3 regions of the Bradyrhizobium sp. SZCCHNS3052 genome follow, and region 2 is predicted to be linked to each of the others. Evidence: predicted binding sites of a transcription regulator. Region 2 holds the regulator's gene; each other region holds the start of a gene.
The links. Region 2 encodes LexA, which represses DNA repair genes until DNA is damaged. Its sites were predicted from a motif close to TGTTCNNNNTGTGTTCNG; they were not measured.
Positions count from the first base shown of each region.

Region 1: the regulator LexA is predicted to act here: its motif matches at 6,356-6,373, upstream of QX073_RS15355 (YifB family Mg chelatase-like AAA ATPase).
Region 3: the regulator LexA is predicted to act here: its motif matches at 2,533-2,550, upstream of QX073_RS19575 (ribonuclease T2).

Region 1 is NZ_JAUETB010000004.1:88,257-98,275, forward strand. Features, by position in the region: gene QX073_RS15335 (aminotransferase class I/II-fold pyridoxal phosphate-dependent enzyme) at 442-1,656, shown strand; gene QX073_RS15340 (DNA translocase FtsK) at 1,668-4,139, shown strand; gene QX073_RS15345 (outer membrane lipoprotein carrier protein LolA) at 4,336-5,097, shown strand; gene QX073_RS15350 (DUF2336 domain-containing protein) at 5,117-6,187, opposite strand; gene QX073_RS15355 (YifB family Mg chelatase-like AAA ATPase) at 6,421-7,959, shown strand; gene QX073_RS15360 (hypothetical protein) at 8,063-8,494, shown strand; gene QX073_RS15365 (PAS domain-containing hybrid sensor histidine kinase/response regulator) at 8,632-10,019, shown strand, end outside.
Region 2 is NZ_JAUETB010000001.1:1,725,247-1,735,265, reverse strand. Features, by position in the region: partial or broken gene QX073_RS07940 (ComEC/Rec2 family competence protein) at 1-924, shown strand, start outside; gene QX073_RS07935 (hypothetical protein) at 1,314-1,754, opposite strand; gene lexA (transcriptional repressor LexA) at 2,029-2,727, opposite strand; gene glp (gephyrin-like molybdotransferase Glp) at 2,933-4,144, opposite strand; gene QX073_RS07920 (alpha/beta hydrolase) at 4,361-4,978, opposite strand; gene QX073_RS07915 (hypothetical protein) at 4,977-5,240, shown strand; gene QX073_RS07910 (hypothetical protein) at 5,267-5,635, opposite strand; gene QX073_RS07905 (HAD family phosphatase) at 6,094-6,723, opposite strand; gene QX073_RS07900 (alpha-hydroxy acid oxidase) at 6,769-7,905, opposite strand; gene QX073_RS07895 (S41 family peptidase) at 8,326-9,660, shown strand; gene QX073_RS07890 (EAL domain-containing protein) at 9,902-10,019, opposite strand, start outside.
Region 3 is NZ_JAUETB010000005.1:354,309-364,327, forward strand. Features, by position in the region: gene QX073_RS19555 (NAD(P)H-quinone oxidoreductase) at 1-844, shown strand, start outside; gene QX073_RS19560 (DUF3617 domain-containing protein) at 891-1,436, opposite strand; gene QX073_RS19565 (hypothetical protein) at 1,520-1,825, opposite strand; gene QX073_RS19570 (hypothetical protein) at 1,994-2,458, shown strand; gene QX073_RS19575 (ribonuclease T2) at 2,591-3,295, shown strand; gene QX073_RS19580 (23S rRNA (adenine(2030)-N(6))-methyltransferase RlmJ) at 3,430-4,290, shown strand; gene QX073_RS19585 (cold-shock protein) at 4,543-4,758, shown strand; gene QX073_RS19590 (porin family protein) at 5,015-5,650, opposite strand; gene uvrC (excinuclease ABC subunit UvrC) at 5,894-7,957, shown strand; gene QX073_RS19600 (MarR family winged helix-turn-helix transcriptional regulator) at 7,970-8,458, opposite strand; gene QX073_RS19605 (zinc-binding alcohol dehydrogenase family protein) at 8,510-9,463, shown strand; gene QX073_RS19610 (GIY-YIG nuclease family protein) at 9,570-9,905, shown strand.

The DNA of each region.
Region 1 (10,019 bases), on a different contig from region 2:
AACTAAGCCCCCAAGTAGTTCGGCCAAGGCCCGGTGCGCGTAGATTCCCATTTATATTCCGGCGCACCGGGCCGCCCGTTTTCCCTCGCGCGCGAGCCGATGGCCCGTAGGATGGGCGGAGGCGGTCGTGCCGCGGCTCCATCCGAGGTCGCGGCAGCGCCATGCCCACGGTCTGAGCGCGAATGCGCTGCGCGGCGGTGTGCAGGCCGCCGCCTTCGGCGGCCGCCTTGCCCTCCCACGGTTCCCGCCGCCCCACCCGAATCACCACAATGTCCGCCGCTGTTGCGAAATTGCCTCTGGATCGGGGCGGGAAAACCGATCAAAACGGGCGGCAGCGCCGATGGTTAATCGCGTCTTAACCTCGCCCCACCTATGGTGACCAGACAGGCACCGGTTCATGGGCGATCGGCGGCTTCCACTGGTTTGGCGCGCGTTTTACGTATGGCAATGACCGCTTCATCCCCCGCGCCCGCTGGCGCCAGCCATTCGGAGAGCGAACGCTCGCCGTTTGCGCGGCTGAACGAGCTGCTCGCCCCTTACAAGCCGGGCAAGCCGATGATCACACTCGCCGTTGGCGAGCCGCAGCATCCGGTGCCGGACTTCGTCGGGCCTGTATTGGCCCAGCACATCGCCGAGTTCGGCCGCTACCCGGCCGCCAAGGGCATCGAGCCGTTCCGCAAGGCGGCCGCCGGCTGGCTGTCGCGCCGATTCGCGCTGCCGCGCGCTGTTGATCCCGAGCACGAGATTCTGGTCCTGAACGGCAGCCGAGAGGGCCTGTTCTTCGCCGCCCATGCGGCGCTCCGCCATGTCGGCCCGCGCCGCGGACGGCCCGCGATCCTGATGCCGAACCCGTTCTATCCGGTGTATGGCGTCGGCGCCCGCACCGCCGGCTGCGACTCCATCTATCTGCCGACCACGCGCGACAACGGCTTCCTGCCCGATCTCGATGCGATCGACGAGGCGACCCTGGCGCGCACGATCGCGTTCTACCTCGCGACGCCGGCCAACCCGCAAGGCTCGGTGGCATCAGCGGACTACATGCGCAAGCTGGTCCAGCTCGCCAACGCTTACGGCTTCCTGATCTTCAGCGACGAATGCTATTCGGAGATCTACACGAAGGCGGCACCCGGCAGCATGCTCGAGCATGCCGGACCCGACTACACCAACGTGGTCGCGTTCCAGTCGCTGTCGAAGCGCTCCAACGTGCCGGGCATGCGGATCGGCTTCGCCGCCGGCGACCGCCGATTCCTCGCGGGCTTTCACGAGCTGCGCAACGTCGCGGCGCCGCAGGTGCCGGTGCCGCTGCAGCACGTGGCCGTCGCCGCCTATGCCGACGAGGCGCATGTCGAGGAGAACCGGCGGCTGTACCGCGCCAAGTTCGATCTCGCCGACCAGATCATCGGCAACCGCTATGGCTACAAGCGTCCCGATGGCGGCTTCTGCGTCTGGCTCGACGTGGCTGATCGCGGCGGCGACGAGGACGTGACGTTGCGGCTGTATCGCGACGCCGGCGTGCGCGTGGTGCCCGGCAGCTACCTGGCGCGGCCGCAAGCCGACGGGTTCAATCCGGGCCTGGGCTACATCAGGCTGGCGCTGGTGGCGGATGCCGGATCCACCGGTGAGGCGTTGCACCGGCTGGTCGAGGTCCTGGGATAATCGCGGGGCTGATGCAGATGCCGGCGATCGAACGAGTCATCCCCCTGGTCAACCACCTGCCGACGTCGCTGCGCGACGCGCTGGTGCGACGGCTGCGCGAGCTCGCGGGCCTCTGCCTGATCGCGCTGTGCGGCGTGGCCGCGGCGGCGCTGATGACGTGGTCGGTGCAGGACCCCAGCCTGAGCCACGCCACCTCGCGCGCCATCCGCAACATCGTCGGCTATCCCGGCGCGATCAGCGCCGATCTGCTGATGCAGATCCTCGGTCTCGGCTCGATCATGGCGATCCTGCCGCTTTCGATCCGTGGCTGGCGGATGATGACGCACCGGCCGTTCGACCGCGAGGCGCTGCGCTTCGGCGCCTGGATTCTCGGCGCCGTCATCGCCGCCGGCTTTGCCAGCTGCTGGCCGCGCTCGCACGCCTGGCCGCTGCCGACCGGCCTCGGCGGCGTGGTCGGCGACGCCCTGGTGCGCGCACCGGCCGTGGTGTTCGGTCCGCCCGGTGTGATCTATCGGCTGGTGCTCGGCGCCCTTCTTCTGGTTGCGATGATCGGCTGCCTGCTGGTGGCCGGCGGCATGGGCGCGAAGGAAGCCGATCCGAGCCTGCTCGCGGATGAGGACGACGACACGCCGCTGGCCGACCCCGAGGACGACGACGACCGCAAGGCGATCCGGCTCGGCTGGGTGTTCCACGCCATCATGAGCGCCAAGGCCCAGGTCGTCTGGTTCCTGAGCACGGCCTATCGTGCGCTGGTCTCCTCCGGCCCGCAGCCGCGCGCCGCCGCCGCAGGCCGGCAGGAGCCCAGCCTGGGTCGCGGCAAGCCGACGCTCGCGCCCGAGATGGACGAGGACGGCGGCGACGAGGACGAGGCCGACGAAGGCGAGGATGAAGAAGAGGAGGAGGAGCCCGCTCCCCGCGCCCGCAAGAAGCCCGCGGCCAAGACGCCGGCCCGCAAGGCCAACGACAAATACGACCTGCCCTCGGTCTCGATGCTGGCGGCGCCGAAATCCTCCGACCGCCAGCCGCTGTCGAAGAGCGAGCTGGAGGCCAATTCGCGCGCGCTGGAAGGCGTGCTGCAGGACTTCGGGGTGCGCGGCGAGATCGTCAAGGCGCATCCCGGCCCGGTCGTCACGCTGTACGAACTGGAGCCGGCGCCGGGCATCAAATCGTCCCGCGTCATCGGCCTCGCCGACGACATCGCCCGCTCGATGAGCGCGCTGTCGGCGCGCGTCGCCGTCGTGCCCGGCCGCAATGCCATCGGCATCGAGCTGCCCAACGCGCATCGCGAGAAGGTGTACCTGCGCGAGCTGCTCGTCGCCAAGGAGGCGACCGAGAGCGTCGCCAAGCTGCCGCTCTGCCTCGGCAAGAACATCGGCGGCGAATCCATCATCATCGACCTCGCCCGCACCCCGCACATGCTGATCGCCGGCACCACCGGCTCGGGCAAATCGGTCGCCATCAACACCATGATCCTGAGCCTGGTCTATCGCCTCAGGCCCGACCAGTGCCGGCTGATCATGGTCGACCCGAAGATGCTCGAACTGTCGGTCTATGACGGCATTCCGCATCTCCTCACGCCTGTCGTCACCGATCCGAAGAAGGCCGTCGTCGCGTTGAAATGGGCCGTGCGCGAGATGGAGGAACGCTACAAGAAGATGGCCAAGCTCGGCGTGCGCAACATCGACGGCTACAACGCCCGTCTGGGCGAAGCGCGCGCCAAGGGCGAGGAGCTGACGCGCACCGTCCATACCGGATTCGACAAGGAGACCGGCAAGGCGATCTACGAGGAAGAGAAGCTCGACCTCGATCCCCTGCCCTACATCGTCATCATCGTCGACGAGATGGCCGACCTGATGATGGTCGCCGGCAAGGACATCGAGGGCACGGTGCAGCGCCTCGCGCAGATGGCGCGTGCCGCCGGCCTGCACGTCATCCTGGCGACGCAGCGCCCGTCGGTCGACGTCATCACCGGCACCATCAAGGCGAACTTCCCGACCCGCATCTCCTTCCAGGTCACGTCCAAGATCGACAGCCGCACCATTCTCGGCGAGATGGGCGCCGAGCAACTGCTCGGCCAGGGCGACATGCTCTACATGGCCGGCGGCGGCCGCATCAGCCGCGTGCACGGCCCGTTCTGCTCCGACGAGGAGGTCGAGAAGGTCGTCAAGCATCTCAAGGCACAGGGCTCGCCGGAATATCTCGAGGCGGTCACCGCCGAGGAGCCGAGCGAGGAGGATGGCGCCGTGTTCGATGCCACCGGCATGGGCGGCGGTGGCGGCGGCGACGACCTGTTCTCCCAGGCGGTCGCCGTGGTCAAGCGCGACCGCAAGGCCTCCACCAGCTACATTCAACGCCGGCTGCAGATCGGCTATAACAAGGCCGCTTCGCTGATGGAGCGGATGGAACAGGAAGGCATCGTCGGCCAGGCCAACCACGCCGGCAAGCGCGAGATCCTGGTGCCCGAGGAGGAAGGCGGGTTCTGACGGCCCCGATGGCCGCAGAAACGCCGCTTCGGTGCCCGATCTTCACGCGATTACGATCACGCTGCCCGGCCGAACCGGGATAGAACGCGTAAAACCTCAGGACGTCGTTTTGAAAAGCTCCTTGTTGAACAGCACGTTTTCGTATCACGCAGCTTGGCGCGGGCGCCGGATCGGCGCTTGGCTGGTCGCCTGCGCCGTGACGATATGCTCTGTCGCCGGTGCGTCCGGTCACGCCGCCGCGCAGGGCACGCCGGCTCCGAAATCAGGCCCGAAGAGCGGCTCCCAGCTCAGCGCCTCCGACCAGCAGCGGGCCGGCCAGAGCCCCTCGACCACCCAGACGGCCCCGCCCAACCCGGTCATTCCCGATCCCCGGCGCAACGTGCCGGCCAGCATCTTCACCTCGTTCGACGCCAACCAGAAGGCGCAGGCGGCCAAGGTCAGCGCCTATCTGTCGTCGCTGCAGACCCTGGTCGGGAACTTCGTCCAGGTCGGCCCGGACGGCAGCAAGACCAAGGGCGATTTCTACATCCAGAAGCCCGGCAAGGTCCGCTTCGAATACGAGCCGCCGACGCCGATCGACGTCATCGCCGACGGCTCTTCCTTGGTGGTGCGCGACCGCAAGCTCGCGACCCAGGACGTCTATCCGCTGTCGCAGACGCCGCTGCGTTATCTGCTGTCCGACCGCATCGACCTGTTGAAGGACACCAACGTGATCGCGGTCGCCGCCGACGACCTCTACGTCACGATCACGATCGAGGAGAAGCAGGCCCTGATCGGGACCAGCCGGCTGATGCTGATGCTCGGCGCCAAGGACGGCCAGCTCAAGCAGTGGACCGTGACCGATCCGCAGGGCTACGACACCACGATTGCCGTCTACAATCTGGATACGACCAAGAAGCTCGATCCGGCGATGTTCAAGATCGACTTCACGGCCTACCCGTCCACACCGCCGGGCTGAGGCCGCCTCTCGCGCTCGCTCAGCGCGATTCGAGCCCGCGCACCTTCCACTGCGCTTCGGACAGTGCGAGCTTCTCGAAGCGCTTGCGCGCCTCCTCGAGGTCATCGGCCGGAAGCGCGTCGCAGCCGGGCCGATCGCGCAGGATCATCGACGTCGTCGCCCAGCTCAGACGCGCGGCCTTGCAGGCCAGCAGCAGGTCCGTGATGCGATCCTCCTCCAGCAGCGATTCGATCGTCTCGATGGTAACGACGCAGAGCAGCGCCAGCGCTGCGATCACGGCAGGGAAATCGCCGGTGGCGCAGAAGCGGTTGACGGCGGAGTCGCCGAGCTTGCCGGTCCGGCTGAGGGCGGCAACCTCGGCCTTGACCTGCTGATAATCCCATATCGCGCGCATCGCCGCGCCGGGCGAGCGCGTCGGCGTCGCCTGAAGGGTGGCGCGGGTCGCCGGCGGTGCGGCCTTGATGAAGCGGGCGCGGGCGCCCTCGCTGGCCGCGGCGACGAAGGCCCGCGACAGCTTGGCCGGCAGGTCGGTGCGCAGCGCCAGCTTCTCGGCGAGATCCTCGTCGCGCTCGGCGATCTTGAACAGGCTGCGATAGCCGTCCTCGGACAGCCGCGCGGAAAGATTCTGCGCCAGCGCCATGCGCACCGCCGGAAAGCCGCGCGCGATTAGCTGCGTCGTGAGGCTGTCGCCGATGCCCCTGCGGCTGGCGATCGCGACGAGATGCGCCGGGCTGCCGGTGCGGATGAACTCGGCGAGATCGCGCTCGGTCAGCACCGCCGCCTTGGCCAGCATCGGCCCCGCGACGCGCAATTCGGGGTGAACGGCGAGCATCCGCGCCGTCGCGTAAGGCGCGCGCTCGACGCCGGCGAGCGCCATGCTCAGCTCGGCCAGCAGCTCGGTCGCGACCTGCGGCATCAGCCGGGCGAACATCTGATCGTAGAGATCGAGCTGCTCGGTCGACGCCGGCCGCGGACCGGCCAGGAACAGGCTGGTGGTCCGGCGTAGCATGTCGGTGGCGAGCTCGGACACCGTCCGTGCATCACCGGCGGGCGTCTTGGCGGTCGGAGCTGCCGCAGGCGCTGGAGGCATCACACGTCCCTCGTTGGGCGCCTCCCCCGGCTGTGACGGAGGCGCGGGTCGATCATCAATTGAGGAAGAATGCGAAGGCCGGACTAAAGGGGCGTTAAGCGCAGCGGACGGAGCTGCAACCCCACGCGGCTGTCGTTAATGGATTGCGACAGAGCGCGGCAACGACAATGTTCCCGTATTGTTCTTGCGAACGATGCCGGCTTCCGCTAGCCTCCTTGCCCGGGAGGGGCATCATGGTCCAGCGCGTTTCCACCGTTGCCTTCGAGGGGATCGAGGCCCGCGCGGTCGACGTGCAGGTCCAGGTCGCGCCCGGCCTGCCGGCCTTCGCGATCGTTGGCCTGCCGGACAAGGCGGTGTCGGAAGCGCGCGAGCGGGTGCGCTCGGCGCTGATCGCCTCGGGCCTGGCGCTGCCGGCGCGGCGCATCACCGTCAATCTGGCCCCGGCCGACGTGCCCAAGGAAGGCAGCCATTACGATCTGCCGATCGCGCTCGGCCTGATGGCCGCGATCGGCGCCATTCCGCCGGATGCGCTCGGCGGCTTCACCGTGCTCGGCGAGCTCGGGCTCGACGGCTCGATCGCGCCAGTCGCCGGCGTGCTGCCGGCGGCGATCGGCGCCAATGCGCGCGAGGAAGGATTGATCTGCCCGGCCGCCTGCGGCGCCGAGGCGGCGTGGGCGAGCCCGGACCTGCAGATCATCGCGGCGAGCTCGCTGATCCAGATCGCCAACCATTTCAAGGGCACGCAGGTGCTGTCGCGGCCGCAACCGAAGATCCAGGAGGCGCCCGCAAGCCTGCTCGACCTGCGCGACATCAAGGGCCAGGAGAGCGGCAAGCGCGCGCTCGAGATCGCGGCCGCCGGCGGGCATCATCTGCTGATGATCGGCTCGCCCGGCGCCGGCAAGTCGATGCTGGCGGCGCGGCTGCCGTCGATCCTGCCGCCGCTGTCGCCGGCAGAGCTCTTGGAAGTCTCGATGATCGCCTCGGTCGCCGGCGAGATCGAGGGTGGCGCGCTGACGTCGCGCCGGCCGTTCCGCAGCCCGCATCATTCCGCGAGCATGGCGGCGCTGACCGGCGGCGGCCTGCGCGCCCGACCCGGCGAGATCTCGCTGGCGCATCAGGGCGTGCTGTTCCTCGACGAACTGCCGGAGTTCGATCCGCGCGTGCTGGATTCGCTGCGCCAGCCGCTCGAGAACGGCGAGGTCTCGATCTCGCGCGCCAACCACCGCGTCACCTACCCTGCCCGCTTCATGCTGGTCGCCGCGATGAATCCGTGCCGTTGCGGCAACGCGTTCGAGCCCGGCTATGCCTGCAAGCGCGGCCGCATCGACCGCTGCACGTCCGACTACCAGACGCGCATCTCCGGCCCGCTGATGGACCGCATCGACCTGCGCATCGAGGTCCCCGCCGTCACCGCCGCCGACCTCATCCTGCCGCCCGCCAAGGAAGGCTCGGCCGAGGTGGCCGCCCGCGTCGCCGCCGCGCGCGACCTGCAGCGCGCCCGCTATGCCAAAGCCGGCCTGCCGCACATCCGGACCAACGCCGAGGCCCCCGCCGCCGTGCTCGACGAAATCGCCAGGCTCGACGCGCCCGGCCAGAAGCTGCTGCGCGAAGCCGCCGAGACGATGCGGCTGTCCGCCCGCGGCTATCACCGCGTCCTGCGCGTGGCGCGGACGCTCGCCGATCTCGACCACACTGATGCGATCGGCCGGCTGCATCTGGCCGAGGCGCTGTCGTATCGCGCGCTGGCGGAGGACAGCCGGCATGCGGCGTAAAGGCGCCCCCTCCCCCTCAACACTCCGGTAACGACTTCTCTTTACGCTCCGACAACCATAGGGCCCGCGTTTTGTCCTCAGGCCTGCCGCGTCGGTGCGTATCATGTTGCGTTTCAAGGTCCTCGTCTCGGCTGTGCCGCTGATCGCGGCCGCTGTCATCGCCAGACTCGAATTGGCGCCCTCCCCGCAGCCCTGCATTGCCGTCGGTGCCGACAGCGTCTCGCTCGGCTCGGCGCCGTTTACCGCCGATCTCCATGTCGACGTCACCGATGACCCGGCGCTCGCCACCGTTCGCGTGGCGCTGGCCGACAGTCCGGAGACGGCTGATCTCGTCGTGGTCGACGATGTGCTCGCCAAGGAGGATCGTGGCTGCGGCATGACTGCCGCGACTGCGGTCGTCGCGATCGCCGCCGATCCGCATCCTGGCGCGCTCCGGATCCATCTCGCCAAGGACAGTGCAGCAGATGCTCACGCCGCCGCGCTCATCGTCTCGGCCCGCGGCCACGACTCACCGCCGGCCGATCCGGTTCGGTGAGTCGGGCTAACGCCCGGTTCACCATCTCAGCACGGCTTCATCGCGCGTGCATGACCTTTCAAAGTCTCAGCAATACCGACGCCGCATGGTGCGGGCCGGCCATGACATTGGGATCGAAATCGTCGGGGGTGATCGAGATGGGACCGATTTTTCACGTCAGGCTGCGCCTGCGCCGGTTCATGCGCCGTCACCGCACCATCTTCGCCATCCTGCGCTCGCTGATGATCTTCTCCGCCGGCTTCGGCGGCGCGTACGGCTTCATCAAGGCCAGCATCTCCGACAACTCCGGCTATAACCCGCACACGTTCGCGATCGGCGCCAGCTTCCTGTTCGCGCTCGCCTGCGTCGGCCTGGCCACGCTCAGCATGCGGCTGCGCTTCGTCGCCAGGAAGATGCACAAGATTGCGCTCCACAACGAGGTGCTGGCCGACCGGAACTGGGAGCTGCAGGAAGCCGAGCAGCGCGCCCGCAATCTGTTCGAGCAGCAGGGCGATCTCATCGTCATGCGCGAGCGCGGCGGCAGCATCATCTTCGTCAACGACGCCTATTGCCGGATGGCGGGCCTCGATCGCGACAACCTGCTCGGCAGCGCGTTCACCTTCGAGCTGATCGAGCAGGGCGACAGCGCGCTGGAGCCGAACGGCACGCGCGTCCACGACCAGCGCATCGAGAGCGCGATCGGGCCGCGCTGGATCGCGTGGCGCGAGGCGCTGGTGCGTTCCGACGCCGGCCAGCCCGCCGTGCTGCAATGTGTCGGCCGCGACGTCACCGACCGCACCGAGACCGAGCGGGCGCTGGCGGACGCGCGCGATCAGGCCAACGCCGCGAACCGCGCCAAGTCGCGGTTCCTGGCGATGGCCAGCCATGAGATCCGCACGCCGCTGAACGGCATCCTCGGCATGAGCGGACTCTTGCTCGAAACGCAGCTGACGCCGGAGCAGACGACCTACGCCAAGGCGGTCCGCACCTCGGGTGAGGCCTTGATGTCGCTGATCGACGAGCTGCTCGACTATTCCAAGATCGAAGCCGGCAAGCTGGCGCTCGAGGCGCAGCCGTTCTCGCTGGCGGCGCTGATCGAGGAGATCACCGAGCTGCTGGCGCCACGGGCGCAGGCCAAGCAACTGGAGATCGCGGCCTATCTCGACGAGCGGCTGCCGACCTGGGTGACGGGCGACGCCGCGCGGCTGCGCCAGGTGCTGCTCAACCTCGCCGGCAACGCCATCAAGTTCACCGCGACGGGCGGCGTTGCCCTGATCGCCGAGCCCGGCATCTGGCCGAACGAGATCAGCTTCCAGGTGTGCGACACCGGCATCGGCATCGCAGCCGACGCGCAGGAGCGGATCTTCCGCGAATTCGAACAGGCCGACGACAGCGTGGCGCGCAGCTTCGGCGGCACCGGGCTTGGCCTTGCGATCTCGGACCGGATCGTCAAGCGGATGGGCGGCCGCATCGCGCTGCAGAGCGCGCTCGGCGCCGGCTCGACCTTCGAGGTGTCGGTGCCGCTGCCGCCGGCGCTGGAGCGCGG
Region 2 (10,019 bases):
TCGCTGATCGCGGGGCTCGCGACCACGCCCTATGCCGCCTTCCATTTCCATCGCGTCACGCCGTATGGCGTGCTCGCCAATCTCGCAGCGATGCCGGTCGTCTCGGCGCTGGTGATGCCGGCCGGCCTGATGGGCCTCGTGGCGGCGCCGTTCGGGCTCGACGGTCCCTGGTGGACGCTGATGGGCCTCGGCATCGACTGGATGATCGCGGTGACGCGCTGGGTGGCGGCGCTGCCCGGCGCGGTCGGGCGCATCCCGGCCTTCGGCATCGGTCCACTGATCCTGGCCAGCCTCGGTGTCATCCTGATCGGCCTGCTGCGCACACCGCTGCGCTGGTCGGGCGCCGTGGGGCTCGTGGTGGCCACCGCGTGGGCCGCCGCGACGCCGCTGCCCGACGCGCTGATCGCCGGCGATGGGCGCGCGGTGGCGGTGCGCGGCCGTGACGGGCGTCTGCATGCGATGCGCATCGGCAAGGACGTGTTCGCCACCAAGGAGTGGCTCGCGGCCGACGCCGATGCCCGGCTGCCGGCGGATTCATCGCTCACCGATGGCGTCTCCTGCGACGAGGCGGGCTGCGTGGTCGCAATGGCCGACGGCCGATTCGCCGCCCTGACCCTGCGCGCCGAGGCGCTCGCCGATGATTGCGCCCGCGTCGCGCTCATCGTCACCGCGCGCGCCGCGCCGTCATCCTGCGCGGCGGCCGTCATCGATCGCGAGCGGCTGCGGCAGCAGGGCGCCTTGATGCTGGTGCGGCAGGGCAGGAGCTTCGCCGTCACGCCGGCGCGCGCCGGCGGCACCGACCGCCCATGGTGGCCGGCGCCCGCCGAGGCCGGCGAGTTCGACACGACGCTGACGCCGCGCGCGCCGGCCGCGCGGCCTCAGGACGCGACGCCGCCGGAGACGGAGCAGGGCGAGGAAGACTGAGTGCCGGGCAGCTCGAGCGTGCCGAGATGATACTCGGTGTCGCCAGGTCCATGTTGCCAAGTCCATCGAACCGCGAGGGGCTTTCGGCCAGCGTGAACGCAGCGCGCGGATAGCGTTGCCAGATGGCGATGTCGTCAGCCCTGTCAGCCATCCGAACACAAGCATATCGCAGCCGGGCTCGGTGATCCCGGCGGCCTTGTTCCAATCGATCTTGTTGACCACGGCGGCAGGCTCCCCCGGCACATCATGCCGGCCGAGGGATGTCGTTCCTATCCGATGCGATGCCGGGGCGTGAGGTTCGCCCGAGAGGACTTTGCGCTTGCAGAACCCAAATCTCCCACGGTCGAAAGCTCGCTCACGACCGAGAGAAATGCCGATGCGGAGACCCCTCAGGTGATGCTGATGCGGCGAATCGGTGTGGCCTGCGAAGGCGGCACGTCCTCGGCGATGTCCGGGCGTCGCTCCGCCGGCTGCTTGCTGACCGGCAATTGCAGCACGGTGACGCGCTGGCCCTCGCAGAGCTGGGTCACCAGCACGTGGCGGCCGTCGGCGAATTCGATCGCGTCGTGATGGCGATCGGGAATGTGAGTCTCGATGCTGTTGAACTTTGCGACGCGCTCGCGGATCGTCCGGGTCCAGAGCCAGCGGCTGTCGTAGCGGACGTCCTCGGCGAAGGCCAACTCGGTGCCGGGCAGCATGCAGACTGCGACGGTCGGCTCGCTCTCCAGGGCGAAGCCGCGGGTGGCGGTGCCACGGAAGGTCATCGAGATCAACGTCTCGCCGACCTTGGCGGGACGGGACGCAACCGCATGGAGGCTGTAGTCACACATCGGATCGCTCCTCGTTGAGAGATAGCCGACCCACGCTCCCCCCGGACAGGCGCAGGCCTCTATCAGAGTGGACATCGATGGTGATGTTAGCGCGCGCTTCGCGGCAATTCTGCGCTGATCTGCATCGCGTGTGCCCGCGGCCGATCACAAGCGTTTGAGCATGCCGCGCTGCACATCATGAGGTGCATTCGCGCGTGACGTATTTTGCTGGGCAGCCTCCGATCGGCGGCGAAAGCGCGTGCGCCCGCCGCCCATCGACCGATCCCATTCGCGATCAGTACTTGCGGTACAGCCCGACCAGCTTGCCTTGGATCTTCACCCGGTTCGGCGGCAGGATGCGTACCTCGTAGGCGGTGTTGGCCGGCTCCAGCGCGATCGATGCGCCGCGGCGGCGGAAGCGCTTCAACGTCGCTTCCTCATCGTCGATCAGCGCCACCACGATGTCGCCGGTGTCGGCGGTCTCGTTGCGTTGGATCAGCGCCATGTCGCCGTCGAGGATGCCGGCATCGACCATGGAGTCGCCGCGTACCTCGAGCGCATAGTGATCGCCGTTGCCGAGCATGTCGGCAGGCACGCTGATGGTGTGGCTGCGCGTCTGTAGCGCCTCGATCGGAGTACCGGCGGCGATGCGGCCCATCACCGGCACTGCGACGGGGCGCTCGCCATCGTCCAGCGCGGGAGTGCTGGTGCGCACCTTGCCGAGATTGCCCTCGATCACCGATGGGGTGAAGCCGCGGCGGTTGTTGGCGGCCTGTGACAGCTCGGGCAGCTTGATCACCTCGATCGCGCGGGCGCGGTTGGGCAGCCGGCGGATGAAGCCGCGCTCCTCGAGCGCCGTGATCAGGCGATGAATGCCGGACTTCGAGCGCAGATCGAGCGCATCCTTCATCTCGTCGAAGGACGGCGGCACGCCGGCTTCCTTGAGCCGCTCGTTGATGAACCGCAGAAGTTCGTACTGTTTGCGCGTCAGCATCTCGACCTGGTCCCCGGTTTGTTGTCGTCCGAGTCCAGGAGCTGCGCCTCGCGCACAAACCGGCTGAGAGCGCCCTGGAGTCGGACCGTCATCGCGTCGCCCGCAACATACTAAAAACAAATCATGAACGGACACTATATGTTCGATGTGTGTTCCGCAATCCTAAAAATATGATGAACAGACCGGGCTTTACCGGGGAAGCGGCTCAGTTCGGCAGGCGCAGGATCTCGCACGGGCTGCCGGCAGGCGCCTTCGGCGCAAACGCCGGCCGGATCACCACCGCCTGCGAGAGCGCGAGATTCCCAAGCAGCGACGAATCCTGCTGGCTCACCGGGGTCGCAACCAGCGTGCCGTCGGCGCGCTCTTCGAGCCGCGCCCGCAGATAGTCCTCGCGCGAATCGTTCGGCCCGAGCTCGCGGCCGAGCAGGGCGGTCTCGCGCGGCATCACGGCCTCGTCGCGGCCGAGCAGCCGCCGAATCAGCGGCACCAGGAACAGGAGGGCGCAGACATAGGACGACACCGGATTGCCGGGCAGTCCGATCACCCTGACGTCGCCGAGCCGTCCGTGCATCATCGGCTTGCCCGGCCGCATCGCGATCTTCCAGAACGCCATCTCGACGCCCTCGGCTTCGAGCGCCTGCTTGACCAGGTCGTGATCGCCGACCGAGGCGCCGCCGGTCGTGATCAGGATGTCGGCCTTGGCCTCTCGGGCCCGGCGGATGCCGGCGATCGTCGCCTCCATCGTATCCGCGGCGATGCCGAGATCGATCGGGGTCCCGCCCTCGTTGCGCACCATCGCCCGCAAGGCGTAGCCGTTGGAATAGACGATCTGGCCCGGGCCGGGTGTCGAGCCCGGCATCACCAGCTCGTCGCCGGTGGCGAGCAGCGCCACCTTCGGCCGGCGCCGCACCGGCAGCGCCGGATGATTCATGCTGGCCGCCAGCGACAGGTCGCGGTCGCTGAGCCGGCGCCCGGACTTCAGCAGCACCATGCCCTGGTGAAAGTCGACGCCCGCCGGCCGGATATGCCGGCCCTTGATCGCGGCCTCGGTGATCACGACGTGGCCATCTTCGGCGATCGTGTCCTCCTGGATCACCACCGCGTCCGCGCCCTCCGGAACAACGCCACCGGTGAAGATCCGCGCCGCCTCGCCGGGTCCAACCACGCGATCGAACGGCCGCCCCGCCGCAACCTCGCCGATGATCTTCAGCCGCGCCTTGGCCTGGGCGGCGTCCGCCGCGCGCACGGCATAGCCGTCCATCGCCGACATCGCCTCGGGCGGCTGCGTCCGCAGCGCCGCGATGTCCCGCGCCAGGATGCGGTGAAACGCTTCGTCCAGCCCGACCTGCTCCTCGGCCAGCGGTTCGGCGCCGGCGAGCACGGCGGACAACGCATCAGACACCGGCATCAGGGCCATGGGATTTCCTTCGGACGGAGACGGCAGATCGAATGAATCGCCTTCTAACCGAACGCGCACGGCGCGGCCAAGGGCCTAGGCCGCTCCCTGCGTTCTGACCGTCTGCTGTGGGCCGTTTCCGGGCCGCTGCCTCACGATCGCGCGAGAAAGTCCGCAATCAACCGCATGACCTCCTGCGGACGTTCCAGGCTCGGCAGGTGCGCCGTTCCGGCCAGCTCATGTCCTGACCCCGTTCGGCATTGTTGCGGCGAGCAGCCTGCTTCGCTGCTGGATGTGAGGAAAGTCCAAGTCCCCCCGGATGACGAGCGATGGCGCGACGATCTCCGCGAGGCGTGGGAAGGCTGGTGCCACATCGAGAGTCGCGCCGGTTGGCGGCGCGCGGAGTGCGGCGGCGTTCTTCTTCAGGAACGTCTCGCGCGGCTCGCCGGAGATGCGTCCCTCGCGCTGCAAGGGACCGTCGACCCACAGATGCGCCTTGATAGCGCTGACCCGATCCCAATCCTGTGCGGCCTCGGCAGCGGCCAACGACGCCGTTAGCGCCTTGATCTCCGGTGGATAGACCGGCTCCGGCGCGCCGCTGATCGAAGGTGCGATCAGCACCAGCGATGCCATACGTGACGGATGGCGAAGCGCGAAGTCGAGCGCGATGCGGCCTCCTTGCGAGCAGGCAATCAGCGTCGCCGGCCGCGCCGGCGCGAGCGCGTCGACGACGGCGAGCAGGTCCTCGACCGGAGAATGAGCTTCCTCATAGGCGACCGTCTCACCAAATCCGCGCCGGTCATAGGCGATCGTCATATGCGTTGCCGCGACGCCCTCGATCTGCACGCGCCACATGGACGAGCATTGGACCGTGGACCAGCCGATCTACGATCCCAGCACGATCGACTGCCCGGTTCTCGTGCTCGCGACGGAATGGGATGTGGATGTCCGCTTCGGGATGGCGCACGACCTGTTCGTTCGCCTCGTGAGCGCGCCATACAAGCGCCTGGTCGAGATCGGGCAGGGCACGCACATGATCCTGATGGAGCGGAATCGACGGCAGGCGTTCGACGTGGTGATCGGATTTCTCAACGAGCGCGTCGTGCCGGCGCGTTGATCGTCGCGCGGACGACCTGCACCGCGTCAGAGCGGATGCCGAATCCAGACATTCGGCTCGACATAGGCGGCATGGTCGTGCTCGACCGACGCGAGCACGGGCACGAGAGCACCGGGGACCTCGATCTCGCCCGAGCTGTCGAAGGTCACGCCGGTCCATTGCGACCAATCGGCGAGCGTGCCGACGATGGTCATCGAGCACGGCGCGATCTTGACGATCTCGCCGCCGATGCCGATGCGCTTAGGCGCCGGCTCGTCTGCGGCCAGCGGATGTGGCGGGAGACGGGCCGGATGGCGCCGTTGCCGGCGGTCGCATTTAGGATTCGCTTTTTCGGAAAAAGCTGCTATGCTGATTTGGTCCCGTGCTCGACAGGAGGGGCGCTTCGCGATCGTCACGGACGTGGAGCGCGGGATGCGGTGGCCGCGACGTGTCGCAGCGTGCCCTGATGGCGCGCGGACGAACGGCATGGCGCGGACGTGAAGTCGCGTGGTCCTGGCATCCCGAAGCTGATGCCAAGCCGAAGGGTGCTGATGATCCCGTCGGCGACGGTGGCCAACAAGCCGGGCACCGGGGAGATCGCGTATAAGCGTGAAGACCATCGCGCAGGGAATGCCGGATGTCGGCTGGACCTGTGGTGACTGCCGCCTGCTTTTTTTCTGCAGGCGGGCCATGGGTTGCGGCCTGCAGCCCGGCATTCCCTGCGCCCTCCGATTGGAGGAGGGTGAAATGAGAGCAGCAAAGCTCGGGCACATCGTGTCGCGAGAACAATTTTGCACGAGTGGGCACCGTCATTGCGAGCGCAGCCTTTCAGAACGTCACGCCGCCGGCCATGACGCACCCTTGCGCGACGCGATCAGATCCCGAGCGCCTCCAGCGCCGCGGCGATGTCGGCCGTCGAGCGCACCAGCACCGCCTGCAGCCCGCTCGTTCGCGCGCCGTCGATGTTTTCAGCGAGATCGTCGAAGAAAACGATCCGCTCGGCCGGCGCGCCGATCGCCCGCACCACGTGATCATACGCCTCGGCATCCGGCTTTCGCAGGCCGATCGACGACGACAGGAAGATCTCGCGAAAGTGACCAAGCAGGTCGGCATAGCGCGGCGAGAAGTGATCGATGTGCGGCTGGTTGGTGTTGGAGAAGGCATAGAGCGGCAGTCTCGAAGCCGCGCGTGCGAGCAGCGGGGCGATGCCCGGCATCGGGCCGACGAAGATCGCGTTCCAGCCCTCGAGAAACTGCGCGTCGGTGATGTCGATGCCGAGCTGCCGGCGCAGGTTGGCGAAGAACGCGGCATCGGAGACGGTGCCGCGCTCGTGCCCGTGATAGATCTCGTCGCGCACGAAGCGCGCGGCGATGCGCTCCGGCGGACAGCCGGCATGCGCTGCCCAGCGCGAGACAACCTGGACGAAATCGATGTCGATGACGACGCGGCCGAGGTCGAACAGCAGCGCGTCGGCGGCGCCGGGGCGGAGAGCGGAGGCGGGCATGGGGCGGGTCGACGATGCCTTGCGTGGGACGGAAGCGGCGCCTCCTCAATACCGGTAGGGCTCGATGTCGACCAGCGGAAACGCGCTGACCACGCTCGGCAGGTTGGTGGCGGCCGCCGGATGCAGATAGGACGCGTTCAGCTCCGCGAACGAGGTGACGCCGAGCAGGCCGAGCGCGCGGATGACCTCGTCCTCCAGCAGCTCGAGCATGCGCAGGATGCCGTCCTCGCCGGCCGCGGCGAGCGCCCAGCATTGCAGCCGGCCGATGCCGACGAGGTCGGCGCCGGAGGCGATCGCCTTGACGATGTCGGTGCCGCGGCAGAAGCCGCCGTCGACCATGATCTTTGCCCGGCTCTTCACGGCGGCGACGATCTCTGGCAGCACATGCATGGCTCCGCGGCTATGGTCGAGCTGGCGGCCGCCATGGTTGGAGACGTAGATCCAGTCGACGCCGTGATCGACCGCAATCTGCGCGTCCTCGGCGGTCGCGATGCCCTTGATGATCAGCGGCAGCTTGAACTTGTCCTTGATCAGCTTGACGGTGTGCCAGCTCAGCGCCTTCTGGTGGTCGCCGCCGGTCGCGCGCAGCCGGCTTTCGCGGACGTAGCGCTTGGCGATGTCGCGCTCACGCCGGCTGTAATGGGCGGTGTCGACGGTCAGGCAGAACGCGGTGTAGCTGTTGGCGACCGCCCGGCTCACATAGTCCTCGACGAAGGCGTCGTCGCCGCGGACATAGAGCTGGAAGATTCGCAGCGCGTCGGGCGCGGCCTCGGCGGTCTTCTCCAGCCCGGGTTCCGACACCGAGCTCAGCATGTGCGCGGCTCCGAATCGGCCCGCCCCACGGGCCACGCTGGCCGCCCCTGCCGGATCGAAGATTTCGAGCGCACCGACCGGGGCCATGACCACCGGCAGGCGCAGCTTGCGGCCGAAAGTTTCGACCGAGGCGTCGACCCTGGACACGTCGCGCAGCACGCGCGGACGGAACGCGATCTCGTCGAGCGCCATCCGGTTCCGACGCAGCGTGGTCTCGGTTTCGGCCCCGCCGATGATGTAGTCCCAGGCGTTCTGGTTGAGCTGGGCGCGCGCCTTGCGGATGAGCTCGTGCAGGTTCTGGAACTTCTCGTCGCTCGAGCCGAGTTCGACGTTCCGCCACCCGGCCTCGATCGGGGTCCGTTGGTTCATGTTTGCCTCCCAGCGACTGTCATGCTTGCGGTTTTGCTGCGGAGCATTGCCCATCGAGCGGGCCGGGAGCAAGCCATTCCGAACTCGAGCTTCCCGGGCGCGCGCGGGGAGCGGCGCCCCGCAGGCCCAGGCCATCAAATCGCGGCGTGGTACACGGCTCGTCGAATTGTGATCATGGGTGTCCGTGAAAGACGGGGTATGTTCAGCCGGGCCCGGCGCCGGCGCAGCCTTGAGCTTGATTTCAGCCTGTGAACGTCCATTTCGGATGCGAGCGCCGGCGGTCGGGCCCCGGTACGGCGGCGCAATATCGGCCTTGAAGAAACCGGAAATGTGGTGTGTGTTCGCAACACAAATCGCGCCGGCGATGCGTGCGGACCATTTGATCGGCCGGCCATCCAACAAACGCTCGGGAAGCAAACAATGCGAAAAAACTGGCTGTTCTTGGCGGGCACGATGACCGGCGTCGGGCTGACCCTGATGGTCACGGGTCCCGACGGCGCGCAACTCGTGGCCAAGGCCAAGGCCGCGGCCGGCATGGCCGACACCTATTCGCAGCTCAATCTGTTCGGCGCGGTGTTCGAGCGTGTTCGCGCCGACTATGTCGAGAAGCCGAGCGATCCCGCGCTGATCGAAGGCGCCATCAACGGCATGGTGTCCTCGCTCGATCCGCATTCGCGCTACATGAACGACAAGTCCTGGCGCGACATGCAGGAGACCACGTCCGGCGAGTTCGGCGGACTCGGTCTCGAGGTCACCATGGAGGAGGGCCTGGTCAAGGTCGTCGCGCCGATCGATGACACGCCCGCGTCCAAGGCCGGCGTTCTCTCGGGCGATCTCATTGCCAAGATCGACGGCGAGGCGGTGCAGGGACTGACGCTCGAGCAGGCCGTCGCCAAGATGAAGGGCGGCGTCAACACCAAGACCAAGCTCACCATCATGCGCAAGGGCAAGGACGCACCGCTCGACGTTACGCTGACGCGCGAGATCATCAAGGTGCGCCCGGTGCGCTATCACACCGAAGGCGGCGACATCGGTTATATCCGCATCACATCCTTCAACGAGCAGACCACCGAGAGTCTGCGCAAGGCGGTCGCCAGCATCTCCAAGGAGATCCCGCAGGAGAAGCTCGCCGGCTACGTGGTCGACCTGCGCAACAATCCGGGCGGGCTGCTCGATCAGGCCGTGTCGGTCTCCAGCACGTTCCTGCCGCGGGGCGAGGTGGTCTCCACCCGCGGCCGCAATCCGGAGGAGACGCAGCGCTTCACCGCGCGCGGCGGCGACCTCACCAAGGGCAAGCCGCTCGTGGTGCTGATCAATGGCGGCTCGGCCTCTGCGTCGGAGATCGTGGCCGGCGCGCTGCACGATCACAAGCGTGCGACCCTGGTCGGCACGCGCTCGTTCGGCAAGGGCTCGGTGCAGACCATCATTCCGCTCGGCGCTGGCAACGGCGCGCTGGCGCTGACCACGGCGCGCTACTACACGCCGTCGGGACGCTCGATCCAGGCGCAGGGCATCGCGCCGGACATCGAGGTCAAGCAGGACGTGCCGGACGAGCTGAAGGATCGCGGCGATCTCAAGGGTGAGGCCGGCATGCGCGGCCATCTCTCCGCTGCCGACGGCACCGAGCAGACCGGCTCGCAGTCCTACGTTCCGCCGGACGAGAAGGACGACAAGGCGCTGCACGCCGCATTCAACGTGCTGCGGGGCGTCACGGTGAACGCCGACGTCCGCGCCAAGGCGGCGGTGCCGAACTGATCTGCGAAGCGGGCGGGTGCGCGGCTCGCGACGCGCGATGCTCACACCCGACGGGGCGGCCCTGAGGCCGTCCCGCCGTGGTTTTCGACCAGTGTGTACAGGCGAACACGGAGTATGTCCGTCTGTGTCCCGTAGATCATGGCGGAGCCGTGGACTTCAAGGCACGACCAGTCGGCAGGGTTTGAATCTGGCTTGCGGAAAAGCCTCAAATTGCAACGGTATTTATCGGTTCGGAACCGGCTCAGGCGGCGTCCGAGCGCGAATGGCGGCCGGATGAGGGATTGGCGCGCTGCGCAGCGAACAATTGCCGCACGTCGGCTGCGGGCTTCGGAGGGCTGAACAGATAGCCCTGCATCTCC
Region 3 (10,019 bases), on a different contig from region 2:
CAACCAGCGCGCTGCCGGGCCGTTGCGGGAGCCCAATCCCATACCGGGATTGGAAGCCTCGGGGCGCATCGTGGCCTGCGGCGCCAACGTTTCCCCGGAACGGCTGGGTAGAGCGGTGATCGCACTGACCGACGGCGGTTCATACGCGCAATACGTCGCCACCGACCAGCATCTTGCACTGGACTTGCCGAGCGGCCTCGACTTGATCCAAGGCGCCGGCCTGCCCGAGGCGCTGTTCACGACCTGGTTCAACTTCTTCGAGCTGATGCGCATGGCGCCCGGCGAGACGGCCCTGATTCATGGCGGAAGCAGCGGCGTCGGCACGATCGCGATCCAGCTCCTGCGCGCGCTGGGTCATCCCGTCATTGCCACCGCCGGCACCGCAGAGAAGCGCGCCCTGGCACTCGGGCTCGGCTGCAGCGCCGTGTTCGACTATGCCGATCCCGATCTCGCCGAGCAGATCCGCGCGGCGACGGGGAAGCGCGGCGTCGACTGCATCCTCGACACCTCCGCCGGCGCTCACATCGCGCAGGACCTTGCGGCGCTCGCGATGGGCGGACGGATCGCCCTGCTCTCGGCCGGAGGCGGGAAGGACCTCGGAGTACCGCTGCGCAGCCTGATGGCGCGCCGGGCCAGCATCACCGGCGCGTTCCTGCGGTCGACGTCGCTCGATCTCAAGCGGCGGATCGCAGCCGACCTGCGGCAACGCATCTCGCCCCTGCTCGGAACGGCCATTCGGCCGCACATCGACAGCACCTATCGCCTGTCCGACGCAGCCGATGCGCACGAACGCATGGAGACGGGCCGGCACATCGGGAAGATCATGCTCAACGTCCGCGAATGAGCGACGATCCACGTCGCTGCGCCCGCCACACGCAACGAGCGCCCGCCTACTGCTTCACGCCCGGGATCAGGGCCTTCAGCTTGGCCATGTCCTTGACGTTCATCTTCATGCCGCCGGGCATCACGATGTCCCCGGGCTTCTGGTCGGGCTTGCAGGCGCCGAGCCATCTGGCCTCGATCGTCATCGCGGTGTCCTTCACCCCGGTGCCGGCGGCGCCGCCCGTGACGCGCGACATCGTCTTCACCGTATAGGCCGAGTTGAAGTCGCCGGTGATGTCGGCATGCGACGTCGTATTGATGCCGCCGAAATTGCAGACCGAATCGGAGACGTAGCCGGTCGCGGTCTTCTGGATGTCCTGCTTGGAGCAGAGCTGCGCCATCGGCGAGGCGAAGTTGTTCATCTCCTTGTCGGTGGCCGCGTCGGTGCAGTGCTGCATCGTCGCCTCCGGCAGCTGACCGCCGGATCTGATCATCTTCAGCTCCCACAGGCCGGCCTTGCGCACCGGCAGGTCGACAGCCCGTGCCTCATGGCTCGCGGTCACGCCCAGGAGGCAGCAGGCCAACAGCCCAATTGCGATGCGTGTGCAGGTCATATGCCCCGTTCCGGCTCGTTGATCGATGCCGGAGCGAATGCCGCAGAAAAGTGGCAATTGGGAGAACGGCAGTTGATGGAAGGTCAGTACAGCGTCCGCAGCGGCCGCTGCGCCGAGCCATAGGGTACCCAGCGGCAGGCGAACGAAACGTAGCCACCGTAACGCGCATCGACGGCGCGGAACTTCGCGACCTTGCCGTAGGAGGCGCAATGATCGACCGCGAGCTGGCGCGCATCCGTGGTCTGGGCCAGCTGGAAGGCGATGATGCCGCCGGTGTCGTTGCCCTTGAAGGGCGGCACCACGTCGGCCCGGGCGGATGCCGCAACCAGCACCATCCCAGCGGCCACGAGGCCTGCAGTCTTCACGAATCCGGCCATCAGCGTCCGCATTGCATTCTCCTCGATCTGGCCCGCCATTCTAAAGGTCCTGTCCGGTCAAGAAAAGAACACCGGCCTCGCGTTAACAGGACTAATCGTGGAGTGTTGCCGCGTTGCACTTGACCTCCTGTGGCCGCCGCGGCACGGTCCACGCTCCCGGATCAGCCTTGCGGACGGCCCATGCGCGACTTCAGCTCACCTTTCAAGATGTTCGGCGCCGCCTGTGGCGCGCTGCTCGCCGCCATCGTCGCCACCGCCCCGGCTCAGGCCGCCAACCCGCTTGAGATGAACTTCTGGCTGTCCGGTCCGAAATATGAAGGCCGGGTCGCGCCTTGCGAGGCGGCCATTCCGACCATCGTCTCGCGATTCCAGGACAAGGAGAGCACCTTCTGGAATTCCTCGCTGACGATCACCGGCGTCGCCAATGTCCATGAGATCGCCTTCCGGCCCTGGCAGTCCGACAACATTCCGCGTCGCTTCTGCACCGGCAGCGTGATGATCAGCGACGGCAAGGCGCGCACCGTCAACTTCTCGATCATCGAGGATGGCGGCTTCGCCGGCTATGACCAGGGCGTCGAGTTCTGCGTCGTCGGCCTCGATCGCAACTGGGCCTTCAATCCGGCCTGCCGCGCCGCCAAGCCCTGATTTGCCTTTCCCGGCGTATCGGCCGCTCGCGCGGGCGGCCGGCTGACGAATGGCTGCCTCGGGGCAGCCATTTTTGTTCTTGAAATGTTCCCGTGTGCTGGTAGGCTCCTGGCATTTTCCGGGGAGTACGCCATGTTCGATTGCCTGTGCCGACCTGCCGTCCTGTTGTCCAGAACGATCGCCTGCTTTGCCCTCTTGCTCGGTGTGCTCACGGCTGGCGCCGCCGAGGCGCAGGACCGCCGCCAGAATGCGCCGGGCGCGTTCGACTTCTACGTTCTCTCGTTGTCGTGGTCGCCCTCGTACTGCGCCGAAGCCGAGGAGCGCGGCGGTCGCGGCAGCCGGTCCCAGCAATGCAGCGGCCGACCGTACTCGTTCGTCGTGCACGGGCTGTGGCCGCAATACGAGAACGGCTACCCCGAATATTGCGAGCAGCCGGCGCCGCGCCTGCCCCGCAACATCATGACCTCGATGCTCGACCTGATGCCGGCGCCGGGCCTGATCTACAACGAGTGGGACAAGCACGGCACCTGCGCCGGCGTGTCGGCGAAGGCCTATTTCGAAGCCATCCGCAAGGCCCGCGCCGCCATCAAGATCCCCCCGGAATTCCTCGATCTCGCGGAGGCCAAGACGGTGGCGCCGGCGGCGATCGAGGAGGCCTTCATCAAGGCCAACCCCAAGCTCACGACATCGGGCATTGCCGTCACCTGTAACCGCACCAGGCTGAGCGAGGTCCGGATCTGTCTGTCGAAGGATCTGGAGTTTCGCAACTGCGACGAGATCGACCGGCAGGCCTGCCGGCGCGACGAGGTCAACATGCCGCCGGTCCGCGGCGGCTAGCGGCTGCGAATCGGGCGACGCAGCGCGTCGGCCTGTGGCGCCTCCTGCGGCGGCGCTCATCCGCGGCTCTCCGGAGGGCATCCGGCGCATCGACGGGGTACCCTTTTGACGCGGAACGGCGTAACCCGGATGGCATGAACTACCGACACGCCTTCCACGCCGGCGGCTTCGCCGACGTCATCAAGCACATCGTGCTGACGCGCATCCTGGTCTACCTCCAGGAAAAGCCCGCCGCGTTCCGGGTGATCGACACCCATGCCGGCGCCGGCCTGTATGACCTCACCGGCGACGAGGCGACGCGCAGCGGCGAGTACCTCACCGGCATCGCCCGCGTGCTGCAGGCGCGGCTGTCCGATCAGGCCTATGCGCTGGTCCAGCCCTATCTGGATATCGTCCGATCGTTCAATCCCAAGGCCGAGCTGGTCGCCTATCCCGGCTCGCCGCTGATCGCGCGCGCGCTGCTGCGGCCGCAGGACCGCATGACCCTGTGCGAGCTCGCGCCGATCCCCCGCAAGCAGTTGATCGATCAGTTGCGCCGCGACACCCAGGCCCGTGTCGTCGATCTCGACGGCTGGGTCGCCCTGCCCGCCTTCGTGCCGCCGAACGAGCGCCGGGGCGTGGTGCTGATCGATCCGGCGTTCGAGGCGAAGGATGAGTTCGAGCGGCTCGCCGATCGCTTCGCCGCGGCCTTCGCGAAGTGGACCACCGGTATCTACGTGCTGTGGTATCCCGCCAAGAGCCGGCGTGCGACGGAAGAGCTGAGCGATCGTGTCGCGGCGCTCGCAGCCGCGGCCAAGCCGCCGGGCAAGGTGCTGCGGATCGAGTTCAGTGTTGCGCCGCAGATCGAAGGCGAGGCGCTGACCTCGACCGGGCTGCTGATCGTCAACCCGCCCTGGACATTACATGACGAGCTGAAGCTCATCCTGCAGGAACTGCAGAAGCCCCTCGGCCAGGGCGGCGCGGCGCGCTTCCGACTCGAATTCCCCAAAGCTTGAAACGGCGACTGGTCGAAAAGCCGTAGTCAATCGGCGCGGAACCGTATTATTGTGTCCGATTGTAAGACTGGCTTTACGTTCCGCTTCCGCGAATGGTTGCGGCGGGGTGATCAAGGCCTAACAAGATCCGGCGATCCGGCGCGGCGAGCGCTGGGCGTTAAGGTGGCCAACGCTTTCCGATCAAAGTGATGTCCGGTCGGACGCTGCGCAGGGCGCGCAGTGGAGGAAGCATTGCGGGGGAGGAGTTTCCCGATGGCCATGACTGGGACGGTCAAGTTCTTCAACGGTGAACGCGGCTACGGCTTCATCAAGCCGGACGACGGTGGACGCGACGTGTTCGTGCACATCACGGCGGTGGAGCGCGCGGGCCTGAAGGACCTGACCGAAGGACAGCGGATCAGCTTCGAGGTCGAGCCGGACAAGAAGGGCAAGGGCCCGAAAGCGGTCAACCTGGTGCTGTCGTCTTAGGGCGAGCCCGCCTGGCGGTGGTTCACGCGCCGGCATGATTGCAGCCGGGCGCGCCTCGACGCCACCTCTTCGCTGGTTTGGAAGCTGTCGGCAGCGCCTGCTCGCGTGCACAGCATTGCCGGCTCGTACGTGCAGGCCGCGCGCAGTGATGCGCGCCTGCCAGATTGCACAGAGCGCTCCGACAAAAAAATCCCGGCCGCGCGAGCGGCCGGGAGGTTGTCGTTGGACGTTTCTTCTTCCTATTCCCTCGTTGCCATCAGAAGTGGAAGTTGATGCCTGCGCGCACAATTCCAAACCGATAGTCGTTCTTCGCCCCCGTGATCACGAAATTGCTGCTGTCGAGATCGACGTAGAGATACTCGATCTTGGCGGTCCAGTTCTGTGCCAGGCCGAACTCGGTGCCGGCACCGAGCGTCCAGCCTACCGTGGTGTGCGATTCCGAAAGACCGAAGGTCTCGGCGCGCAGGCCGCCAAAGGCGAGGCCGCCGGTGCCGTAGAACAGGATGTTGTTGAAGGCGTAGCCGGCGCGGCCGCGCAATGTGCCGAACCACGGGTTCGAGAACTTCCACGGGGCGAAGGTGTCATTGGCGCCGGTCAGGTTGATGTCGCCCTCGGCGCCGAACACCCACGGGCCGTTCTGCCAATTGTAACCCGCGGTCAGGCCGCCGGTGAGACCGGACGGCTTGGTCGGGTTGTTGCCGACGGTGCCCCATTCATAGCCCAGCGTGCCGCCGAGGTAGGGCCCGGCCCAGCTGTAGGCGTTGAGGGGCTGGTTCACGGTATAGGGCGCGCCGCGCCCGTAGCCGAGATCCGCCGCCTGCGCCGAGACCGATCCGAGAGCCGCCGCGCCCAAGCCCGCCGCGGCGGCAGCACCGACCAAGAACCTGTTCATCGCTCACTCCACGCCACTCGCCGTCACCCGCCGGAGCCTGCGCCGCGCGACTGTGGTGCGCGGGCCGGCGTGGTTACGGAACTCTCGCTTCTTTCGTGAGCATTTATCGAGAGTTTTAGGTTAAGCCGTTGTTAAGCCGGGTTACCCGGCCATTAACGTGCTTAACGAAGCGTTACCGCCCTGCCCTGTGCATGGCGCCATCGCAAGCTGGCGAGACGGCGCGGCAGCGCTTAGTTTGCGGACATGACCACCCACAGCTCCGATCCACCCAAGGCGCCGACGCCCCCGAGCCGGCGTGGCGCGGCCGACCTGCCGCCCGAGACCATCGACACGCCCGACCTCGATCCCGCCGCATCGGCTGCGGACGAGGACGATGACGGCCGGCTGCCGGAGCTGGCCGAGGAGAGCCTGGAGGCGGTCGGCGAAGGTCCGCTTGCGATCGGCCACGCGGCGATCGAGAACGCGGTGCGGCTGGCGCCGACCTCGCCGGGCGTCTACCGCATGCTCAACGCGGCGCACGACGTGCTCTATGTCGGCAAGGCCAAGAACGTCAAAAAGCGCCTGTCGTCCTATGCGCGTGCCAACGCGCCGCTGCCGGCGCGCATCCTGCGCATGATCGCAGCCACCGTGACGGTCGAGATCGTCTCCACCACCACGGAGACCGAGGCGCTGCTGCTGGAGGCGAACCTCATCAAGCAGCTCAAGCCGCGCTTCAACGTGCAGCTGCGCGACGACAAGTCGTTTCCCTATATTCTCATCACCGGCGACCATTGGGCGCCGCAGATCCTCAAGCACCGCGGCGCGCAGTCCAGGCCGGGGCGCTATTTCGGTCCGTTCGCCTCGGCCGGTGCCGTCAACCGCACCATCACGGCGCTGCAGCGCGCCTTCCTGATCCGCTCCTGCACCGACTCGTTCTTCGAGAGCCGCACCCGCCCCTGCCTGCTGCACCAGATCCGCCGCTGCGCCGGGCCCTGCACCCAGGAGATCGACTTCCCCGGCTACACCGAGCTGGTGCGCGAGGCGACCGATTTCCTGTCCGGACGCAGCCAGGCGGTGAAGGCGCTGCTGGCGGCCGAAATGGAGAAGGCGTCAGGCGAGCTCGAATTCGAGACTGCCGCCGTCTATCGCGACCGCCTCGCGGCGCTGTCGGCGATCTCCTCGCAGCAGGGCATCAATCCGCGCACGGTCGAGGAAGCCGACGTGTTCGCCATCCACCAGGAGGGCGGCTATTCCTGCGTCGAGGTGTTCTTCTTCCGCACCGGGCAGAACTGGGGCAACCGCGCCTACTTCCCGCGCGCGGAGAAGAGCTATCTGCCGGAGGAGGTGCTGTCGGCGTTCATCACGCAGTTCTACGACGACAAGCCGCCTCCGAAGCTGATCCTGCTGTCGCACGAGATCGAGGAAGCCGAGCTGCTCGCCGAGGCGCTGTGCGTCAAGGCCGGCCACAAGGTCGAGGTGTCCTGCCCGAAGCGCGGCGAGAAGAAGGACCTCGTCATCCATGCGCTGACCAATGCGCGCGAGGCGCTGGGCCGCAAGCTCGCGGACACCGCAACGCAGAGCCGCCTCTTGGAGGCGATGACGACGACGCTCGGTCTGCCGCAGGTCCCGAAGCGCATCGAGGTCTACGACAACAGCCACATCCAGGGCACCAACGCGGTCGGCGCGATGATCGTCGCCGGCCCCGACGGCTTCATGAAGAACCAGTACCGCAAGTTCAACATCAAGTCGGAAGGGCTGACGCCCGGCGACGACTACGCGATGATGAAGGAGGTGCTGCAGCGCCGCTTCAAGCGGCTGGTGTCACCGTCGGAGAAGGATGTCGCCCGCGCGGCCAAGGAGGACGACGTGCCGCAATGGCCGGACCTCGTCATCATCGACGGCGGCCGCGGCCAGCTCAATGCCGTTCGCGAGATCTTCACCGAGCTCGGCGTCACCAATGTCGCGCTGATGTCGGTCGCCAAGGGCCCCGATCGCGACGCCGGCCGCGAGACGCTGTTCATCCCGGAGCGGGAGGCGATCAAGCTCGAGCCGCGCGACCCCGTGCTGTATTTCATCCAGCGGCTGCGCGACGAGGCACATCGCTTCGTCATCGGCTCGCACCGCAAGCTGCGCAAGAAGGACATCCGCGAGGCCGGCCTGCAGGAGATCCCCGGCATCGGCCCGTCGCGCAAGCGCGCGCTGCTGCACCATTTCGGCACCCTGAAGGAGATCGAACGCGCCTCGATCGCCGATCTCGGCAAGGTGCCGGGCGTGAGCGCCGAAAGCGCGCGGAAGATTTTCGAGTATTTTCACAGCAACGCGAGCTGAGCCGATCGCGGCTCAAGCCGCAGCCGGCGGCTCCTGCTTCACCGCATCGGCGAACTTCCGCATCAGCCGCACCAGCTCATCCACATCGCGGATCTCCCAGCTTTCGAAGATGGCGCGGCCGATCCGCTCGCGCGCAGCGTCGACGAGGTCGGTCATGGCCTTGCCCTTCGGCGTGATCACCGCCTCGCGCACCCGCCGGTCCGCGGCGCTGGCCTGGCGTGCCACCAGCCCGAGGCTCTCGAGCTTGGCGACCTGGCGGCTGACGGTGGTGTAGTCGCGCCCGACCCGATCCGCCATCTCGACCACACCGATCGGGCCAAATCGCTCGATTCCGACCAGCAGCGGAAACAGCGCGCGGTCGAGCGCGATGCCGGCTTCCCTGATCAGCGCCTCGTCGCGCTGCGGCCGGTTCATCACGGCCACAATGTCGAGCAGCGCCCCGTGCAGGACGCGGAGCTGCTCACTTATATGTGTATTTTGCACATTATTCCTTGGCGACATCAGTCCCTCCGGATATATGTGCATTATACACATATAATCCGGAGCTCCACCATGAAAGCCGCTATTGTCCAGAAAGCCGGGCAGCCGCCGGTCTACGCCGATTTCGCCAACCCGATCGCTGCTCCTGACGAGCATCTGATCACCGTGACCGCCGCAGCGATCAGCCAGATCACCAAGGCCCGCGCCTCCGGCACGCACTACAGCTCAACCGGCGCGTTTCCCTTTGTGGCTGGGATCGATGGCGTCGGCCGCTGTGAGGACGGCAGCCGGGTCTACTTCGTGCTTCCCAGGGCCCCCCATGGCGGCATGGCCGAAAAGACGGTGGTGCCGAAGGCGCGATGCCTCGCCTTGCCCGATGATCTCGATGACGTCACCGCGGCGGCAATCGCCAATCCTGGCCTGTCGTCCTGGGCGGCGCTGCGCGAGCGCGCACACCTCCGCGCCGGCGACACCGTGCTGATCAATGGCGCCACTGGAACGTCCGGTCGGCTCGCGGTTCAGATCGCCAAGCATCTCGGTGCGGCCAAGGTGATCGCGACCGGGCGCAACGCCGCGACGCTGCAATCCCTGACCGCGCTCGGCGCCGACGCGGTCATTCCCCTGGTCGGCGATGGCGACGCGCTGGAGGAACGTTTCAAGCCCCATTTCGCCGGGGGTGTCGACGTCGTGCTCGACTATCTCTGGGGCGCCAGCGCCGAGCGGCTGCTGATGGCAGCAGCCAAGGCGGGCGCGGAGGCGAGGCCGATCCGATTCGTCCAGATCGGCTCCATCAGCAGCGGCGACATCACCCTGCCGAGCGCGGTGCTGCGCGCATCAGCCATCGAATTGATGGGCAGCGGCATCGGCAGCATTCCGCTCGAGCGTCTGATCGCGCTCACCGATGAGTTGTTGCAGGCGGCCATCCCTGCCCGGCTCGAGATCGCGGCCGATCCGATCCCGCTGAACGCGATCGAACGCAATTGGGCCAGGGATGATGCCACCCGCCGCGTCGTGCTCACCATGTGAAAGCCGGGACAGAAAAAAAAACGGCGAGTTGGCAGGCTGTCGGCAAAAACAATTTACCCGGATAAAAATATACGCTAAATTACCCGGGTTAAAGTGGAGCCCCACCATGACCCCCGACCAGCGCAAGGCGGCCGTCGCCGCCTATAAGGAACGCAAGACACCTGCCGGCATCTTCGCCGTGACCTGCGCCGCCACCGGCCAGCGCTGGGTCGGCTGCGCGCCGGACCTCGACAAGATCCAGAACCGCCTCTGGTTCACCCTGCGCCAGGGCGGCCATCGCCGCGGCGGCCTGCAGGCGGCCTGGACCGCCCACGGCGCGGAGGCGTTCAGCCTGGACGTCATCGAGACCCTGGACGAGGAGACGCTGGGCTATGTCCGCGACCGCGTGTTCGCGGAACGCCAGGCGCATTGGTGCGCGGTGCATGGCGCGGAGGCGATCTGAGCTTTCGCTCAAGCCTTCGCGCAGCCGTCACTGCACCGCAACAAGGTCCCAGCCGTGCGTCGCGCCCGCCGATCTGCGCACTGGCGCGACCGCGTCCGGTTGCTTAATGAAGCG